One region of the Nocardia sp. NPDC060249 genome, then DNA from elsewhere that is predicted to be linked to it. Evidence: riboswitches for the same ligand, from Rfam matches in the RefSeq annotation. Region 1 holds a riboswitch; the other holds the start of a gene.
What was found. A riboswitch is a leader RNA that binds a small molecule or an ion and turns the genes downstream of it on or off. The one in region 1 is predicted to bind cobalamin.

Region 1 (6,014 bases):
CTGGAACACCACCGCGCGCTGCGTCGGCACCGTCAGGTCACCGGATCCGGGCACTTCGGAATCGAGTTCGGCCAGTGCCCGCAGCAGCGTGCTCTTACCGGAACCGCTGCGCCCGAGCAGCGCGACGAACTCACCGCGCCGGATCTCGATGTCGATGCCGTCCAACACGATTCGCTCGCCGAAGCCGCGCGTCAGGGCGCGGGTGCGGACGACGACCCGCTCGTCGGAGCTCAGTCGCCCAGTGTCTGTCGCCATGCCAGCACCCTTCGTTCCGTTGCCCGCACGGCGAGGTCGCCGAACAGTCCGAGCAGTCCGTATATCACCAGGCCGACGACGATCACATCGATCTGCCCGTAGGTGCGCGCCTGCGTCATCAGATAGCCGATGCCGCTGGTCGCGTTGACCTGTTCGACCACAACCAGCGCGAGCCAGGAAATGGTCACCGCCAGCCGCAACCCGAGGAAGAAGCCGGGCAGCGAACCCGGCAGCGCGATCCGCCGCAGGAAACCCCACCGCGACAGCCCGACCGTCTCGGCGAGTTCCACATAGCGCGCGTCGACGCTGCGCAGGTAGGCGTGGGTGTTGATGTAGATCGGAATGAGCACGCTGGTGGTGATCACGATCAGCTTCATCTGCTCGCCGATCCCGAACCACACGATGAACAGCGGGATCAGTGCCAGCGTCGGGATCGCCCGCTTGATCTGCACCGGACCGTCGACTACGGCTTCACCGATCCGGCTCAGCCCCGCGACCAGCGCGAGCACCACGCCGATCGCCACACCGAGGACCAGGCCGATCACGGCCCGCTGCAACGAGGTCAGCAGGTTGGACTGCAACCGGCCGTCGGCGATCAGCTCGCCCGCGGTCTGCGCGACGGTCCACGGCGCGGGCAGGGTCTCCGGGTCGATGGCCCCGATCGCGGAGCCGATGACCCAGGTACCGATGAGCAGAACCGGACCGAGGGCGAAGCCGAACGGGATCGGCTTGCCGGGTCCCAGTCTGCGCCGGCCTCGCCCGCGCGGGGCGAGTGCCTCGACCGGGGCGGTGCTGGTCCTGAGTTTGCGCAGCGCCCCGGCATCGATGGTGGCCATCAGCTCACCGCCGGTGCGTACGCGGCTCCGCTGGCGGTGACCGCCTCGGTGACCGCGGCGTCGAAGCGCAGGTCGAAACCGTCGACGGCCTTGATCTTCTTGGGCAGCTCGCCCACGGCGTCGATCGCGTCGATGGTGGTCTGCTGCCGGGCGATCAGCTGCTGGTCCAGGTGCGGGAAGGTGTAGGTGCCCAGCGATTCGACGATCCGCTTGGCGTCGTGGGCGCTGACCTTCTGGCTTCCGACGTAGTAGCGGGTGGCCCATTCCTCGCGATGGGTGTTGGTCCACTGCCAGGCGCGCACGAACGCGCCGACCAGAGCACGGGTGGCGGCGGCCTTCGCCGGATCCTGGACCACCGCCCGGCGCGCGTACAGGTAGGCGAGGCCGCTGTAGATGCCCGTGGTCTCCGAGTCCGGGATCAGCGAGGCGCCCTCGGTGCGGAGGAACCGGGTCACGTTGGGTTCGATCAGCGGCGCGACGTCGACCTGCGCGGTGCGGACCGCGTCAGGGAACTCGGCCAGCTGCAGCCGGACCAGCTCCACATCGGTGGGCTTCAGACCCGCCTTGGTGAGCGCCTTCAGCACCGCTGCCTGCTGGGCGGTGCCCTCGGCGTAGGCGATCTTCTTGCCCTTCAGGTCGGTGAGCTTGCTGATCGAACGGCCCGGCGCCACAGCGAGTTTCAGGGCCTGGGGGTTGGTCTGGTAGGAACCGATGATCGGCACGTCCTGGCCCGCGGCCAGCGCGTGGATCGGCGGCACATCGCCGACCTGACCGACGTCGGCCGCGCCCGCTCGGAACGCCTCGAGGATGGCCGGGCCGCCGACGAAGTTGGCGAACTCGATCTTGAACGGCAGCTTGTCCAGCTCACCGGACAGCCGCAGCGCCGATTGCAGGCGTTCCGACTGATCGGCGACGACGAGCGTGGTGCCCGGTGGAACCTCGGTGGGCAGTGGCGCGTCGGGGGTGCCGACCGGTGTGTCGTTGCCTTGCGCGCAGCCGGTCAGGCCGAGCGTCGCAACGGTTGCCATCGCGAGGAGTGCGGCGGTGGCGCGGCCACGCAGGCCGGGTCGAAAGGTGTTCGGTCGGTACATAGACGAATTCAAGCAACCGCGATCGTCCCCGAACACTATTAGCGTTTCCATGATTTGAAGGGCCCGGCTCCGCATCGGCACTGCGTGCCGCGGTAAAATTCGGGTGCCAACCTCGGCGGGTGCGGGAATCCGGTGCAACTCCGGAACGGTCGCGCCACTGTGATCGCCTCGCGGCGAAAGTCAGACCTCCCTCGCCGGGACACCCGCTGAAAGGGCCGCGCTTGCCTGTGGAGAATTCGCGATGATCCGTGCTCGGATCTCGCTGGCGCTACCCCTGCTCGCGGTGTTGCTGCTGGTCGCCATGATCGGTGCCACCGGATTCGGCGCCGAGATCGTGCCCGTGTCCGCGGTGCTCGACACCCTCACCGCGCGACTCACCGGCGTGACACCCACCGACCTCGGCATCGACACCATCGTCTGGCAGCTCCGGGTGCCGCGCACCCTGCTGGCAGCGGTGGTCGGCGCGGGGTTGGCGCTGGCCGGGGCCGCGATGCAGACGCTGGTGCGCAATCCGCTGGCAGATCCTTTCCTGCTCGGTGTCTCCTCCGGCGCGGGTGTCGGCGCGGCCGCGGTCATCACCTCCGGGTTGTTCGCCGGTGCGGGGATCTGGGCGCTGTCGGGCGGTGCGCTGCTCGGCGCGCTCGGCGCCGCGGCCCTGGTGTTCCTGATCGCGTTCGCCCAGGGCGGTCTCACGCCGCTGCGGCTGGTGCTCACCGGCACCGTGCTCGGGTCGGCGTTCGCCGGGTTCAGCAGTTTCCTCGTCTTTCGCAGCACGGATCCGGCGGCGGCGGAGTCGGTGCTGTTCTGGCTGCTCGGCAGTCTCGCCGGTGCCGATTGGACGACCATCGCCCTGCCCTTGACGGTGGTGGCGGTCTGCGGCGCGATCCTCCTGGCGATCGCCGGATGGCTGGACGCGCTCACCCTCGGCGCGGAAACCGCGTCGTCGGTCGGCGTCCCGGTGCGACAGCTGCGCATCGGTCTGTTCGTGCTGCTCGCGGTGCTCGTCGGCGTCCTGGTCGCGGTGTCGGGCGGCATCGGCTTCGTCGGCCTGGTCGTTCCGCACGCCGCCCGGATGATCGTCGGCCCCCGCCATCGCCATCTGCTTCCCACCTGCGCACTCGGCGGTGCCCTGTTCCTGGTGGTGGCCGACGCGGCAACCCGGATCCTGGTGCGTCCCACCGAAATCCCGGTCGGCGTGCTCACCGGTCTCATCGGCGCACCCACCTTCCTGCTGCTGATGGGCAGGCGGCGCTACCAGTTCGGCACGCCATGAGGCTGCGCGCCGTCGAACCGGATCCCGGATCGCGCGCCCGGACCACCGAGGGCGCACTCCGGGCGGACACGCTGAGCTGCGCCATCGGTCGACGCACCATCGTCGCCGGAACGGACTTCTCGATCGAGCCGGGGGAAACCATCGGTGTCGTGGGTCCCAACGGCAGCGGCAAGTCGACATTGCTTCGGGTCTTGGCCGGGGTAGCCCGGCCGAGCCATGGCCGCGTGCTCGTGGACGGTCAGCAGCTGCACGCTCTTCGGCCGCGACAGCGGGCGGCGACGGTGGCCTTGGTGGCGCAGGACGAGAACCCGCCCGCCGACATGCTGGTGGGCGAAGTGGTCGCCCTCGGGTTGACGCCGTATCTGCCACCGTGGGGCCTGGGTGCCCCGCGCGAACAGCAGCGGGTGGCACAGGCTTTGGCGTCGGTGGATCTGCCCGGTTTCGCGGGCCGGCAGGTACAGCACCTGTCGGGCGGCGAACGGCAGCGGGTGCTGCTCGCCCGGGCGTTGCTCCAGGACACCCCGGTGCTACTGCTCGACGAGCCGACAAACCATCTCGACGTCACCCACCAGCTGGAATTGCTCGCCCTCATCCGAAGCCTGAACCGGACCGTCGTAGCCGCCCTGCACGATCTGTCCCTGGCCGACCGCTACTGCGATCGGATCATCGTGCTGCACAACGGTTCCACCCGACCACCGGCGCCACCGGCGCGGGCGCTGACCCCCGATGTCGTGGCCGAGGTATTCGGTGTGGACGCGACACGCGTCCAGCACCCGGCGACCGGCGAAGACCACCTGTTGATCACCCCGCGAGAGGCGCGACGATGAAGAACCACGGCCGGATCCTGGCCACCACTGCCCTTGCCGCCGTCCTGACGGCCTGCTCCGGAACAACCACGGGATCCGCGACGACGATCCCGATCCTCAACTGCGGCAAGGAAACCCCGTTCCCCGCCCCCGCGCAGCGGATGTTCGTCAACGACGGAAATCTCATCTCGATGGTGCTCGCCCTCGGCGCGCAGGACCAGGTCGTCGCGGTCTCCAGCATTCAGCGCGACGCAGGCACACTGCGTGCGCACTACGGTGCCGACATCGTCAACGGCTTGAACTCTGTTGCGCCCGAGTACCCTTCGCGTGAGACGGTCCTCGCCCAGCGGCCGGACGTCATGGTCGCCGGCTGGAGCTACGGCTACGACGAGGCGAGCAACCTCACCCCCGCCTCACTGCGCAAAGACGGCGTCGCCGCCTACGTCCTCACCGAGAGCTGTCGCCGAATCGACGGCGCGGCCGCCCGCGGCACCGTGGAACCGTGGACCGCGTTGCGCACCGACCTCACCGACCTCGGCACGATCACCGGCCACCCCGAGCGCGCGGTCGAGGTCGTCACCGATCTCGACCGCAGGCTCGCCGCCCTGACGGCCGCACCGAAACCGGCGCGCACCCCGACCGTGTTCCTGTTCGACAGCGGCACCGACACCATCTACTCCAGCGGGAAATACGGTGCGCCCCAAGCGATCCTCGAAGCGGCGGGAGCGCGCAATATCCTCGACGATGTCGACGACACCTGGACCAAGGTCTCCTGGGAACGGCTCGCGGCCGCCGACCCGGACGCGATCATGTTCGTCGACTACCCCGGTCAGAGCTACGCCCAGAAGGTCGACCTGCTGCGCGCCAAGCCCGGTATCAACGGTCTGCGCGCGGTTCGCGACAGCCGGTTCTTCAACCTGCCGTACGCGCTGTGGACGAGCGGTCCGCTCAACATCGATGCCGCGGAGCAGATCCGCAAGCAGCTCGAGACGTGGAACCTCGTCCCCACCTCGGCGATCACGCCGCGCGCCGACGACGCGGTGCGCTGAGGTCCGGATTCGCCGGACGATGGTCAGTCGCGCGATTCCCGCTCGGCCAGCGCCGTCAGTTTCGACAGCGACTGGTGCCAGGTTCTCTCGTTGTCGGCGGCGCTCAGCCCCGGCGGAACCCCCTCGTGCAAGGTATCGAGGTGGGTGCCGCCGTCGGCGTCGGTCAGGGTGAACGTCACTGTTTGGGCACCGGTCATATCCGGGATCTCGGTGACGAATTCCAGCACCTCGATGATCTGCTCATCCGGCACCAGCGTACGGAACGTCCCGAAACAGGCGTCGCGGTGCGGCGGCCGCGTCTCACCCTCGGCCGTCGGCACGTCATAGGTGAGGGTGATCGAGAACGATCCGCCCTCTTTCGGCTCGAACCGGTGCACTTCGGCCGTGATCCCGGGCGGGGGCATCCAGGCCGCGACCGCGTCGGCATCCAACATCAGGCGGTAGACGGTCGAGCGCGGCGCGTTGATCTGCGTGCCGATCCTTGTGGTCGCCATTCCTTCACGATAGTCGCGAGACCGGCGCCGATCGATCACCTGCCGGAGCTGCGTGCCAGTGTCTGCAGTGGATCGGTCAGCACGTCGGCGAACGCCAGTTCCGCGGCCCCGACCAGCGGAGCGTCGTCGGCCAGCGCGGAGGTCCGCAGGCGAACGCCTTCGCGGACTGCGAGTAGTCCGTTCACCGCCAACCGGCTGCGGACCTGCGCG
Region 2 (6,014 bases), on a different contig from region 1:
GCACGAAACCGATCGCACACGCGATAGCGACCGCCGAGCCACGAGTGCGTAACGCGGCAACCATGATGATGAGCAACGAGGGCAGACACAGCAGCACATCCATCGGGCGCATCAGCAACTCGTCCACCCACGCGCGTGGCGCCGCGGCCGCCGCGACACCGATCAGCGACCCGACGAGATAGGCGATGGCGACGGTCACGGCCGCGACGACGAGGAATGTCCGTCCGCCGGTGAGTGCGGCGGCCAGCACGTCACGCCCGAGCCGGTCGGTGCCGAACGGTGACCAGTCCGACGGCCCGAACGGCGACTGACGGTGCGGTGGCGCCCCCACGGCGAGAAACGGCCCCACGGTCGCGACGAGTACCGGCACCGCGACCAGCACGCTGTAGATCCAGCGGCGCACGGTCATCGGCGGATGCCTTCGGCCGACACCGGCACCATACGTTGCCCGGCGATGTCGATGACGGTGTTGATCGCGATCGCGACGATACCGGTGATCGCGACGATCGCGAGGATGACCGGGTCGTCACGGTTGCCGATGGCGCCGATGAGCGCCGACGCGATGCCGGGCACCACGAACACCGCCTCCACGATGAGCACACCGGAGAGCAATCCGTCCCCGGTGCGCCCGAGTTCCTGCATCGCGGGCGCGAGCGCGTTGGGCGCGACATGCCGGGCCAGCAGCGACATCCGGCCGACGCCGAGCAGGCGGGCCTGGGCGATGTAGGGCTGATCCATCACATCGATGACACCGGCGCGGACCAGCCGAACCAGGGGAGCGGCGACGCGAGCGACCATCACGATCAGCGGCAGCACCAGATATTCGGGACGGTCGAGCAGGGTGTCGAGGTCGGTCCCCAGGAATGTGGCGGGCAGCAGGCCCAGATCGAGGGCGAGGTAGCTGACGAGCAGGACCGCGAGCACGAAATCCGGAATGGAATCGAGCCCGATACTGACGGTGCTGACAATCCGATCACACCACGATCCCGGTGCCGAGCCCGCCGCGAACCCGGCCGTGACGGCGACAGGAACCAGCAGCGCCAATGCCAGCACGGCCATCAGCGCGGTGGTCAGGAACGGGTCGGCGATCACGTCGCCGACCGGGTGCCCGTTGGCGTAGGACACGCCGAAGTCCCCGACCACGGCGCCGCCGAGCCAATCCAGGAAACGCTGGACCGGTGCCACGTCGAGGCCGAGCAGATGCCTGGCCGCCGCACGCTGCTCGGCGCCGAGGACGTCGTTGCTCTGCACGTCGGCGGCATCGCCGGGCAGCAGCAGTGAGAGCACGAACACCAAGGCGAGCAGCACACCGAGCTGACCGACCCCGATGACGGTGCGGCGCACGAGGAATCGGGTGAACGGGGTCGACAAGCGCACGGACGCTACCGGATACCGACCACGATGCGGTCGTCGCCGTACTGCCAGACGATCCCGGCCTCGGCGAATCCCGCGTCGCGGGCGAAGGCGACGTAGTCGTGCACGGTCGGGCGATCGTGCACGGTGTGCTCGAATCCGCCGTCGCGGGCCCGCACGAGGTCGGCGAGCTCGGGTGCTCGGTTCACCGCGTCCCACCAGGCGGCCCAGTCCTCGCCGTCCCCGGTTCCTTGTCGCTCGGCGCGGCGCGCGGTCAACGATTTGCCCAGAGCATCGAGCCCGGTACCGGCTGGGCCCTCGTACAGGTGGTCACCGTCGACGAACAACCCGCCGGGCTTCAGCGCTTGCGCGCAGGTCTTGATCAACGCACGCAACGGATCACGATTCATCCAGTGCAGGGCGGTGGTGCTGACGAACGCGTCGGGGACTCGCTCCAGATCCAGTGCGTCGAGCCATCCCTCGGTGCGCAGGTCGGCGTTCACTGTGCGGAAACGAGGGCAGGCCAACGCCGGCTCGGCGAGACCGAGCAGCAGCGGATCGGCGTCGACGCCGACAACGCGGGCGTCGGGAAACCGGTCGAGCAGCCGCTGCGACAGGGTTCCCGGTCCGACCCCGAGATCGACGATCAACAGGTCGTCGCGGTCACCGAGTTCGTCCAGCACATCGCCGATCACCTCGAATCGTTGCTCGCGGTCGGGCATGTAGTGCTCCTGCTGGCGGTCCCAGCGTTCGAGCCAGTACCGCGCCGTCGCCGCGTCCAGTTCGGTCATCGAGCGTTCACCTCGTCGAATCGGGCCCAGCCGTGCGAGTTCGGCACCGCGGCGGGCAGTTGCTGAAAACGATCACCCGCGGCGCTGTTCCAGGCGGTGTTGCCGAAGAAGACGAAGCCGCCTCGGTCGTACAGGATTTCGTGCATGGTGCGGTAGATCGCCGCGCGTCCTTGCTCGGTAGGTGTCGACTGCGCCTTGACGTACAGCGCGTCGAACTCGGCATCGGACCACTTCGTCCGATTCTGCGGCGATCCGGTGAGCAGTCGTGACGCGAAATGGTTCGGAACGGGCAGTGGCCCGGACTGGCCCATCGTGAGGTGGCCGGTGTTGAGCGCATCGGTGTAATAGGTGTCCTTGGAACCGAGGACGACGTTGACCTTCACCCCACAGCGGCTCGCGTGTTCGGCGAAAAGCCTTGCCGACTCGACGAATCCGTGCGCCACCGGCGCGGTGAACAGGTCGAACGACAGGTCACGGACCCCGGCGCGGCGTAGCAACCGGCCCACCTCGTCGGGATCGTAGGTGTGTTGGGGCAGGTCGGCGTAGTACTGGAAGCCTTTGCCGAACACATCGTTGCCGACCTCGCCGTTGCCCTCGAGCGCGACCTTGACCAGTTCGTCGCGGTCGAGCATCCGCATGACCGCCCGGCGGACATCAGGGTTGTCGAACGGGGCACGGTCGGTCTTCATCGCGAAGAAGTAGATGCCGCTGTTGGGGGTGGCCGCGAGCGTCAGGCCGGGCCTGCCTTGCAGGGTCCGTGCGGCCGACGGGGTGAGGTTGTCGGCGTAGTCGATCTCGCCGCTCTGTACCGCCGCGAGGCGGGCATCGGACTCCGCGCTGACGATGCGCAGTCGACGGATCGAGGGGGCGCCGTCCCAATAGCGATCGTTGGCGGTGGCCACGAATTCTTTACCGGCCGTGAAGGAGTCGAAAACGAAGGGGCCGGTCCCCACCGGTCGCTCGAAGTCGGTGGCTCCGTTCGGCACGATCTTGGTCCCATAGGCCGACAACGCGATCAGGAACTCGAAAGAGGGCTCCTTCAAGACGATCTCCACCGTGCGCGCATCGATGGCGCGGCTCTGGGCGAGGTCGACCTTGTCGAGTGAGGAGGCGGCGATGAACGGGCGGCGCTGCGGCGGTCCGAGCACCCTCGAGAAGGTGTAGAGCACGTCGTCGGCGCCGACGGCTTTTCCGTTGTGCCAGACGGCGTCTCGCAGGGTGATGCGCCACCGCGTGCCGTCGGCGTTCGGCTCTGCCGCTGATGCCAGGCGCGGGATCGGCGTCATCGTCTCATCGATCTCGAACAGTCCGTCGTAGACCGATTTCATTCGAGCCTCGTCGATGAACAGCGTGTTCACACCGGGATCGATCCCCTCACCGGCACCGGAGCCCTGGAAGGCGGCGGTGAAGGTGTCGACCGAGTTCCCGGACGGTGCCGAGCGGTTGCACCCGACCAGGGCCGTGCCCGCGGCGAGCGCGCCACCGAGCAGGAAGGTGCGGCGGCGCAGATTCGACGGCTGCATGGAGGCTCCTATCGCGTGGGCTCTCACGCGACGAAGACATGCGCAAACAAGTCACAACCGGTGTGGCTCGGTTCGGCGCATCGATCAATACCCACGTGATCACGACCGTTTCAACAGTTCGTCCGCAGGTATCTGGCTTCGGCTCGGGAACGAGCCTCACAGTTGCGGGACAGCCCCGGACTTGCACCGGTCTTCCCTACGGACAGGCGATATCCTACGCGGTGCGCCGGACATTGCGAGAAGCCCTGGCTGCTGCGGGTTTCGATCATCTCGAGCTGGGGCGTGTGGCGTTGTGGGTGTGATTGTTAGCGTCGGGCCATGGATCTGGGACTGGATGGGAAACGGGCGATCGTCACCGGCGCGAGCAAGGGAATCGGTCTGGCTATCGCGCGAGGGCTCGCGGCGGAGGGGGTGGATGTGGTGCTCGCGGCACGGTCGGCGCACCCGCTGCGCGCCGCCGCCGACGAGATCGCTCGGCAAACGGGACGGCGGGTGATCGCGGTACCGACCGACACCGGCGACGACGAGCAGGTGAGAGAACTCGTCGCGCGCACCGTCGCCGAACTCGGTGGCGTGGACATCCTGGTGAACTCCGCCGCCACACCGTGGAGCGCGGGCGCGGGCGGCGATCTGCAAGCCACTTCCGACGAGATCGTGCGCAGGGAGGTCGAGATCAAGGTGCTCGGATACCTGCGCACCGCACGTGCCGTCGCTCCCCATCTGGTGGCGCAGGGGTGGGGTCGCATCATCAACATCAGCGGGCTCGGTGCGCGGCAGGCCAATTCGATCGGGCAGACCATCCGCAACGTGAGCGTCTCGGCGTTGACCAAGAACCTCGCCGACGAGCTGGGGCCGCACGGGGTGAATGTGACAGTCGTGCACCCGGGTCTCACCCGCACCGAACGGCTCACCGAACGGCTCACCCGCCAGGTCGAGCAAGACGGTGGCGACGTGGCCGAGCTGGAATCACAGCTGGTCAAGAATTCGATCCGCCGGATCATCGACGCGGGTGAGGTCGCCGATGTGGTGACGTTCCTGGCCTCGCCACGCAGCATCGCCATCACCGGTGATGCCATCGCGGCCGGCGGTGGCGTTCCCGGGCCGGTCTTCTACTGACGTTCGGGATGTGATCGGGCCGATTCTATTGCTTCACCGCGGCCCGGCCGGCCCGCGATACTTGCCACATTCGGCGTCGCGCCGATTCGCGCAAGCCATCGATCTCGCCGCCGAGGCGAACCCGGGAGACCAGCGATGACCAGCACCGTCACACCCACCGTCGTGGCCAGCAGCACCTCCCCGCTCTCGGCGGCCGCCGCGCCGAGCGCCTTCTTCAGCACCGAGGACTACCACCGGTTCCACGCCCGCGCGGCCGGTTACGACGCTGAAAACACCTTCTTCACCGAGGATTTCGAGGAACTGCGCGAGGCCGGGTACCTGCGCGCCGCGCTGCCGCCGCAGTACGGTGGCCGGGGCCTGTCGCTCAGCGAATTGTCCAGGGAACAAAGGCAATTGGCGTATTGGGCACCCGCGACAGCGCTCGCGGTGAATATGCACCTGTACTGGACCGGGCCCGCTGCCGCGCTGACCGTCTCCGGCGCGGAGGACTTCAGCTGGTTGCTCGCCGCGGTCCGCGACGGCGAGGTATTCGCGGCCGGTCACGGTGAACGCGGAAACGATGTGGGACTGGATGATTCGGTGGTGAGCGCCCGGCGCCTGCCCGACGGCTCCTACCGCGTCGACGGCCGCAAGACCTTCACCTCGCTCGGCCCGGTGTGGACCTCGGTGGGTATCCACGCCCGTGACGACTCCGACCCCGCCGACCCGCGCATCGTGCATCTGTTCGTCGCCCGCGATCAGCCGGGGGTGCGCACCGAGGAAACCTGGGACACCCTCGGCGTGCGGGCGACCCGCAGCGACGACACGATCTTCGACAACGCCCGTGCCGAAGCCGCGACGCTCGCGGGAACGCACGCGCCCGGCGGTGCCTACCCCCCGCTGATCAACGGCATCCTCGGCTGGTACCTGCCGCTGCTGGCCAATGTCTACTTCGGGATCGCCCGGCGGGCACTCGATGTCGCGATCCTGCACGCCGGCACCCGCTCCTCGCTGGTCCCCGGTGTCGAGGCCCACGCCGGCAAACCGGCGGTACAACGCCAGATCGCCGAAGCCGAAATCCAGCTCGATGCCGCGTACGCACTGCTCGAGACGGCGACCCGGGACGCGGACGCCGGCGTCGATCTCGGCGTGTGGGCGGTTCCGCGTCTGTTCTCGGCGAAGGAATTCGCCACCAGGACAGCCAAGAACGTCGTCGATACCGCGGTGCAGGTGGTCGGCGCGTCGTCGGTCA

Region 2: another riboswitch for cobalamin. It lies ahead of ACFWFP_RS20565 (ABC transporter substrate-binding protein); the one in region 1 lies ahead of ACFWFP_RS27140 (FecCD family ABC transporter permease).

What each region holds. Positions count from the first base shown of each region.
Region 1 covers NZ_JBHXAQ010000010.1:4,398-10,411, reverse strand. Annotated here, with positions in the region: gene ACFWFP_RS27155 (ABC transporter ATP-binding protein) at 1-255, opposite strand, end outside; gene ACFWFP_RS27150 (ABC transporter permease) at 231-1,091, opposite strand; gene ACFWFP_RS27145 (ABC transporter substrate-binding protein) at 1,091-2,182, opposite strand; cobalamin riboswitch at 2,266-2,391, shown strand; gene ACFWFP_RS27140 (FecCD family ABC transporter permease) at 2,424-3,455, shown strand; gene ACFWFP_RS27135 (ABC transporter ATP-binding protein) at 3,452-4,282, shown strand; gene ACFWFP_RS27130 (ABC transporter substrate-binding protein) at 4,279-5,310, shown strand; gene ACFWFP_RS27125 (SRPBCC domain-containing protein) at 5,334-5,804, opposite strand; gene ACFWFP_RS27120 (ROK family protein) at 5,840-6,014, opposite strand, start outside.
Region 2 covers NZ_JBHXAQ010000005.1:250,441-256,454, forward strand. Annotated here, with positions in the region: gene ACFWFP_RS20550 (ABC transporter permease) at 1-409, opposite strand, end outside; gene ACFWFP_RS20555 (ABC transporter permease) at 406-1,371, opposite strand; gene ACFWFP_RS20560 (class I SAM-dependent methyltransferase) at 1,383-2,144, opposite strand; gene ACFWFP_RS20565 (ABC transporter substrate-binding protein) at 2,141-3,667, opposite strand; cobalamin riboswitch at 3,773-3,906, opposite strand; gene ACFWFP_RS20570 (SDR family NAD(P)-dependent oxidoreductase) at 3,986-4,783, shown strand; gene ACFWFP_RS20575 (acyl-CoA dehydrogenase family protein) at 4,919-6,014, shown strand, end outside.